2 regions of the Allobosea sp. TAB14 genome follow, and region 2 is predicted to be linked to the other one. Evidence: predicted binding sites of a transcription regulator. Region 2 holds the regulator's gene; the other holds the start of a gene.

The links. Region 2 encodes LexA, which represses DNA repair genes until DNA is damaged. Its sites were predicted from a motif close to TGTTCNNNNTGTGTTCNG; they were not measured.
Region 1: the regulator LexA is predicted to act here: its motif matches at 1,797-1,814, upstream of AB4Y99_RS18335 (PA0069 family radical SAM protein).

Annotation. Positions count from the first base shown of each region.
Region 1 covers NZ_JBFRDQ010000122.1:22,412-26,184, reverse strand. The annotation lists partial or broken gene AB4Y99_RS18350 (MFS transporter) at 1-345, opposite strand, end outside; gene AB4Y99_RS18345 (FadR/GntR family transcriptional regulator) at 518-1,201, shown strand; gene AB4Y99_RS18340 (glycosyltransferase family A protein) at 1,256-1,732, opposite strand; gene AB4Y99_RS18335 (PA0069 family radical SAM protein) at 1,869-3,062, shown strand; gene AB4Y99_RS18330 (ribonuclease HII) at 3,258-3,773, shown strand, end outside.
Region 2 covers NZ_JBFRDQ010000303.1:183-4,097, forward strand. The annotation lists partial or broken gene trpC (indole-3-glycerol phosphate synthase TrpC) at 1-455, shown strand, start outside; gene moaC (cyclic pyranopterin monophosphate synthase MoaC) at 452-934, shown strand; partial or broken gene AB4Y99_RS26735 (molybdopterin molybdotransferase MoeA) at 936-1,753, shown strand; gene lexA (transcriptional repressor LexA) at 1,837-2,547, shown strand; partial or broken gene AB4Y99_RS26745 (ComEC/Rec2 family competence protein) at 2,541-3,915, opposite strand, start outside.

The DNA.
Region 1 (3,773 bases), on a different contig from region 2:
GCGCATGCCGTAGAGCTGGTTGGCGCTGGTGACGAAGGCCATGCCGGCGGCAATGACGCCCCAGCTCAGCATGATCCGGGCGATCCAGCGGCGCGCACCGACACGGGCCAGCACCATGTTGCTGGGAATTTCGAACAGGATGTAGGTCGCGAAGAAGATGCCGGCCGCCCGGCCATACATCTCGGCTGTGAGGCCGAGCTCGGCATTCATCTGAAGCGCCGCCACCGAAATGTTCGAACGGTCGATATAGGCGATCAGATAAAGCAGCATCAGGAACGGCAGCAGGCGCCAGCCGACCCGCCGCATCGTTTCCGCTCGATTCACAGTCCCTTCGACGGTGGCCATGGCCCAACTCCTCCCGAGTGTTGGTGACCGCGATCTTCTCGCCGCGGCCTTTCAAACATCTGATGTAAAACATATGATGTTTGACCGCAAGCATGCGGGACACGAAGCCCGCTTGCTTGTGACGCAGGACGGCGGCGGCTAAGAAGCCTCCGAACCGCATCGCTCGAGGCTCATGACCAACCGCAAGCCCGCCCGGACCAGCAGCGTGGTCGAAAGCCTCGGCATCGAGATCGTCGGCGGCAATCCGCCGCCGGGCGGTGCGCTGGCCGCCGAACCTGCCCTCGAAGCGCGCTTCCAGGTCAGCCGGGGCGTTGTGCGGGAAGCCGTCCGGATCCTGGCGGCAAAGGGGCTGGTCAGCGTGCGCCAGCGCCACGGCACGCATGTGCGCCCGCGCCATGAATGGAGCTGGCTCGACCGCGACCTGATCGGCTGGATCGCCGCCAGCGGAATCAGCCGCGCCGATCTCCTCGCCTTCGCCGAGGCGCGCCGCATCATCGAGCCGGAAGCGGCCGCGCTCGCAGCCACGCGCGCGACCAACGTGCAGCGCGACGCGATCAGCGCAGCCTATGCGGCCATGGTCCGCGACCGCCACGATCCCGCCCGCGCGATCTCAGCCGACAAGGCCTTTCACCTGGCGGTTCTGGACGCCACGCATAATCCCGTCCTGCAAAGCCTTCACGGTGCGATCGACGCGCTGCTCAGCGCGATCTTCGATTTCACCGTGACCGTGTTCGAGGGAAACCTCGACAATCACGGCGCCGTCGCCGCCGCCATCCAGCGCGAAGACGCCGATGCCGCGCGCCAGGCCATGCGCGCCTTGCTGAACTATACGGGCGACTATCTCGAACATCGCTGATGCGTTCGCGCTCCTGCGCTGCCGCCTTGCCGCGCCATTCGCCCCGACGGCCAGCTATCCGCTCACGCGCTCCCGCCCCGTCTGCAGCCGCCGCGGCGCATGGCCGAGCCGGCCGGCGAGCACCGCGCCCTTGGGCGCGATCAGGCCCGCACGCAGCCGCCGGCCGCCGAAGGAGATCGCGGCGCGCTCGCGCAAGGAGGCGGCGAAGCCGCGCAGCGGCAGCAGCGCCGGCGCATCGGGCGCGAGCAGGAGATGCCGCTCGACCGCCTGCGCCCAATTGAGCTGCGGCACGTCGCCGGCGTCGAGCAGCAGGAGCCAGTCGCCGCGCGCTTCCTTGGCGCCAAGATGCCAGCCTTCGGCGTTGCCCGCGCGCAGATAGCTCGCACCCGTCGCATCGGCGATGCGCGCGAGACCGTCCGCGCCGACGGTGTCGACAACGACGGCATGGCCAAGGAATCCCTCAGCCACCGCCGGGATCAGCACGGCGAAGGTCGCGGCGATGGCTTGCGCCGAGCCGGGCGCACGGATCACGGCTGTGAGCATCTGCAATGTGTATGGCGCAGCGCAACACGTCGCAATCCTGTCACTTGCCTTTTGTTCCTGTTATGTTCACATTCACGACCAATGATGGACGCCGATTCCCGGCGTTCGGCAGGATGGAACAGCCATGCCCCGGGCCAGACCGACTTCCCGGCCGATGCCGACGGCCCTGCCGCTGCGGCGGCAGGATAGCGAGCCGGTGTCAGCCTCCGTGCGAATCGCGCCTGTCGATCCGCTCGCCCATGTCGGCAGCAGCATCGATCCCGAGCGGCGGCGCGGGCGCGGCGCCACGATCAATCCGGGCGGACGCTACGAGGCCGAACAGCGCGTCGCGGAGGATGACGGCTGGGGCTCGCTCGGCGACTTGCCGGCGTTCAAGACCGAGATCGCCTATGAGAAGGCGCGCAGCATCATCACGCGCAACGATTCGCCGGACATCTCCTTCGACCGCTCGATCAATCCCTATCGCGGCTGCGAGCATGGCTGCGTCTACTGCTTCGCCCGGCCGACCCATGCCTATCTCGGCCTTTCGCCAGGGCTCGACTTCGAGAGCAAGCTGACGGCCAAGCTCGATGCGGCGCAATTGCTGGAGAAGGAGCTCTCCGCTCCCTCCTACCAGCCGCGCACCATCGCCATCGGCACCAATACCGACCCTTACCAGCCGATCGAGAAGAAGCTGCGCATCATGCGCCAGGTGCTGGAGGTGCTGGCCAAGTTCAACCATCCCGTCGGGATCGTCACCAAATCGGCGCTGGTGCAGCGCGACATCGACATCCTCGCGCCGATGGCGGCGAAGGGTCTCGTCAAGGTCGCGCTTTCGGTGACGACGCTCGATCCGAAGGTCGCGCGCGGGATGGAGCCGCGCGCCGCCTCGCCGCCGAAGCGGCTGGAGACGATCCGCAAGCTCTCGGAGGCCGGCATTCCGGTCACGGTGCTGGTGGCGCCGATCGTCCCGGCGATCAACGAGCACGAGATCGAGCGCATCCTCGATGCTGCCAAGGCCGCGGGTGCGCAGGAGGCCGGTTACGTGCTGCTCAGGCTGCCGCTGGAGGTGCGCGACATCGTGCAGGAATGGCTGCTCACCCATCACCCGGACAAGCTGCGCCATGTGATGTCGCTGATCCGCTCGACGCGGGGCGGCAAGGACTACGATTCGCAATGGGGCCAGCGCATGGTCGGCTCCGGCCCCTATGCCTGGATGATCGGCCGGCGCTTCGAGATGGCGGCCGAGCGCATCGGCTTCAACACGGCGCGCAGGCGGCTGCGTACGGATTTGTTCGTCAAGCCGGAGAAGGAGAAGGCGCAGTTGAGCTTGTTCTGACGCGCGAGCAGTGCCGGCCTACTGAATGAAGCCGTCCTTCCCGGGCGAAGCGAAGCGCCGACCCGAGAATCTCTCGCGCGAGAGGATTCCAGAGCCCCCTGCGGCGAGAGATGCTCGGGTTGCGCCCGAGCATGACGGAGGGCGTGCGCTCACGTCGCTCTGGCTCCGAATCGGACTCTGTTGCATAAGCCCGCCATGCCCGCAGACTTCACCCGCGAAACGCTTGCCATCGCCGACGGACGCTGGCCGCTGGCCGGCATCGACGAGGTCGGGCGCGGGCCGCTCGCCGGGCCGGTGGTGGCGGCTGCGGTGATTCTCGATCCCAAGCGCGTGCCGGCCGGGCTCGACGATTCGAAGAAGCTGCCGGCACCGCTGCGCGAGGAGCTCTTCGCGGAGATCATGGAGCGGGCGCTCGCGGTTTCCGTCGCCAGCGCCACCGCGGTCGAGATCGACGCCGTCAACATCCGGCAGGCGACGCTGCTCGCGATGCGCCGGGCCGTGGCGGCGCTGCCGCTGGCGCCGCTGCATGTCCTGGTCGACGGCAACGATCCGCCGGTGCTGGCCTGTTCCTGCGAAGCGATCATCCAGGGCGACGGGGCGGTGGCTTCCATCGCGGCCGCCTCGATCGTCGCCAAGGTGACGCGAGACCGGATGATGGCGCGGCTGTGCCGGCGCTATCCGGCCTATGGCTTCTCCGGACATGTCGGCTAC
Region 2 (3,915 bases):
GCAAGGATTTCCTCTACGACCCCTATCAGGTCTTCGAGGCCCGCGCCTGGGGCGCCGATTGCATCCTGATCATCATGGCCGGTGTCGACGACGCCACCGCCCGGGTGCTCAACGACACGGCGCGCGAGCTCGGCATGGATGTCCTCGTCGAGATCCATGACGATGCCGAGCTCGACCGGGCGCTCAAGCTCGAAAGCCGTCTGCTCGGGATCAACAACCGCGACCTGCGCAGCTTCCACGTCGATCTCGCCGTGACCGAGCGGCTGGCGCCGCGCGTGCCGTCCGACCGCATCGTCATCAGCGAGAGCGGCATCTTCACCCACGCCGACATCCAGCGTCTCGGCAAGGTCGGCGTCGAGACCTTCCTCGTCGGCGAAAGCCTGATGCGACAGGCCGATGTCGCGGCCGCGACCGCGCTGCTGCTCACCGGCAAGGCGCGCGAGAACGCGGCGTGAGCCGGCTCAGCCATCTCGACGCGCAAGGCCAGGCGCATATGGTCGATGTCGGCGACAAGGCCGAGACCGGGCGCATCGCCATCGCCGAAGGCTGCGTCGTGATGGCGCCGGAAACCATCGCGATCGTGCGCGACGGCAACGCCAAGAAAGGCGACGTGCTCGGCACCGCCCGGCTCGCCGGCATCATGGCGGCCAAGCGCACCCATGAACTGATCCCGCTCTGCCACCCGCTGCTGCTGAGCAAGATCGCTGTCGAGCTCGAACTGGACGAGGCCCTGCCCGGCGTGCGCGTCCGCGCCGAGGTCAAGATGAAGGGTCAGACCGGCGTCGAGATGGAGGCGCTGACCGCCGTCTCCGTCGCCTGCCTGACCGTCTACGACATGGTCAAGGCCGTCGATCGCGCGATGCGGATCGAAGGCATCCGCCTGCTGCACAAATCCGGCGGACAATCCGGCGATTACCACGCCAAGGCGCTCTGACATGGCTCTCACCCCGGTTCCCGTCGCGCTCAAGGCCCTGCTCGACAGCGTTCCGGGGCCGACGGGCAGCGAGATGCAGCCCCTGGCGCGCTGCGCCTGGCGCGTGCTCGCGGCCGATGTGAAGGCGCTGCGCACCCAGCCGCCTTTCGCCAACTCCGCCATGGACGGCTATGCCGTCCGTGCCGCCGACATGGAAGTCGGCAAGCAACTCCGCGTGATCGGCGAATCCGCGGCCGGGCGGCGTTTCGACGGCAGCGTCCGTCCGGGCGAGGCTGTGCGGATCTTCACGACGACCTCGCGGCGCGGATCGCCGCCGCCCGTGCCGCGGAGGCCGACGTGCTGATCACCCTCGGCGGCGCCTCGGTCGGCGAGCACGACCTCGTGCAGGAGGCGCTGAAGCGGGCCGGCATGAGCCTCGGCTTCTGGAAGATCGCGATGCGGCCGGGCAAGCCGATGATGACCGGCCGGCTTGGCCGCATGGTGGTGCTCGGGCTGCCCGGCAATCCGGTCTCGTCGATCGTCTGCGGCCATCTCTTCCTGCTACCGCTGATCGAGGCGCTGCTCGGTATGGACGCCCCCGATCGCGATCGCAGCATCCCGGCGATTCTCGGAAAAGATATGCCGGCTAATGATAAACGTGAGGACTATCTCCGCTCCGATCTCGTCATGACGCCGGCCGGCTGGGTGGCGACGCCGTTCGACAGGCAGGATTCCTCGATGCTGGGCACTTTGGCGCGCGCCAAGGCCCTGACGATCCGACCGGCGCATGCAGAGCCGGCTCACAAAGGCGATATCTGCCGCATTCTGCCGCTGCGGTAGCAGTCGCTTGCGGAACACAAGGCGAACAGTTATAGTGTTCTGGCTTTGTTTCGAATCTGTATCGCGGGGCACCGGCGGGGACCATGCTGACACGCAAGCAACACGAACTCCTGCGCTTCATCCAGGAACGCTTGCGCGAAAGCGGCGTGCCCCCCTCCTTCGACGAGATGAAGGATGCGCTCGACCTGCGCTCCAAATCGGGCATCCACCGGCTGATCATGGCGCTTGAGGAGCGCGGCTTCATCCGCCGCCTGCCCAATCGGGCGCGGGCCCTCGAAGTCATCAAGATGCCGGACGGGCTCGCTGGCCCGCAGCCGCGTCGCTTCAACCCAGCCGTCGTGCAGGGCGGCCTCGGCTCGCAGCCCTCTCTCGCCAAGCCGCGCCCTGCCCCAGCCGATGACGATGCACGCTCCCCGGTCGCGATTCCCGTGATGGGCCGCATCGCCGCCGGCACGCCGATCTCGGCGATCCAGAGCCGCAGCCATACGGTTTCGCTGCCGCCCGACATGCTGGGTTCGGGCGAGCATTATGCGCTGGAGGTACGCGGCGATTCGATGGTCGAGGCCGGCATCCTCGACGGCGACACCGTCATCATCCGCAAGCAGGACACGGCAAACACCGGCGACATCATCGTCGCGCTGATCGACGAGGAAGAGGCGACGCTGAAGCGTCTGCGCCGGCGTGGCTCCTCGATCGCGCTCGAAGCGGCCAATCCGGCCTATGAGACACGCGTCCTGGGCCCCGACCGCGTCAAGATCCAGGGCCGGCTGGTCAACCTGCTGCGCCGCTACTGAGCGAACTCGGCCTCGTCCGACGCGACCTCCGGAGCAGCAGAGGCCCGTGTCGCAGCGGGGGCCGGCGCGCCGGACCGAGCTGCGGCTTCGGAAGGCTTGCGGCGGCTCCAGGGCCGGTCTGCGACGGCGTTTCCCGAGGAATGGCTGCGCCAGCCGAAGGCGGCGCGGTAGAGCGAGGTCGCGCCGTCCCGCGACAGCGCCATCCGATCGACGAGCCTGGCTTCGCAAGGCGCGCTCCAGGGAATGTTGGTGACGACGAGATCGGCGCGGCGGCAATCCTCGATGATGGCGATCCGATCCCGGGCATAGGAGATGCTGCGCCCGTCGGCGGTTCGGACGACGCAGGCATTGGCGTCGCAGGCGATGCCGGCACGCAGGGTCGCGTCGTCCGGCGCGCGGCTGTCGCCATCGGAAGCGAGCCATTGCTGCAGGACGAAGCGGCTCGGCCGGCCGGCGATGGCGAGGCGGCCGTCGCTGCCGCGCACGGCGATGCCGGAGCCGTCACGCTCGATCAGGATCTCGGGCCGCTCCGGCCTCGCGGCGAAGGCGACGCCGAGGATGAGCGGCAGCGCCGCCAGCCAGCGCAGCCCCGTGGTCCAGAGCGTGATCCATAGCAGCGAGGCGGCAAAGGAGAGCAGCACGGCCGGGCCGAAGGCCACCACCGTCACGGTCGAATGGTCGATGGTGGCGACCCAATGCGCGACTTTCAGCACGATGTCGGAAGCGAGCCCCATCAGCGCCCAGGCCGGCCAGTCCAGACCGAAGGGGTAGGCCAGCACGCCGAACACCGCCGCCGGCATCACGAAGAGCGAGACGAAGGGCAGCGCCATGGCATTGCCGAGCAGGCCGAAGGGATTGAAAGTCTGGAAATGATAGGCGCCGAAGGGCGCCGTCGCGGCCGTGGCGAGGAGCGTCGTCACCACGATGCCGAGCGAGGCCGTCCAGAGCGTGCCCAAAGGCCAGGGCAAGGCCGTCGGCGGCTTCGACCGGTCGCGCTTCTCCCAGCGCTCGGCGAAAGCGACCAGCGCCGCGACCGCACCGAAGGACATCTGGAAGCTCGGGCCGAGCAGGGCCTCGGGCTCGCGCAGCAGCACGATGATCGCGGCGAGCGCGAGATTGCGCATGCTGAGCGCCGCCCGGTCGACGAGGATCGCGCCGAGCATGACCAGCGTCATGATGAGCGAACGTTCCGTCGCGACGTCGCTGCCGGAGAAGATGCAATAGGCGGTGGCGCCGATCATCGCCGCGATCGCCGCGATCTTCTTCACCGGCCAGCCGAGCGCCAGCGTCTGCGACAGGGCCAGCAGAGCCCGCACGAGCCAGAAGATCGTCCCGGCTGCAAGCACCATGTGCAGGCCGGAGATCGAG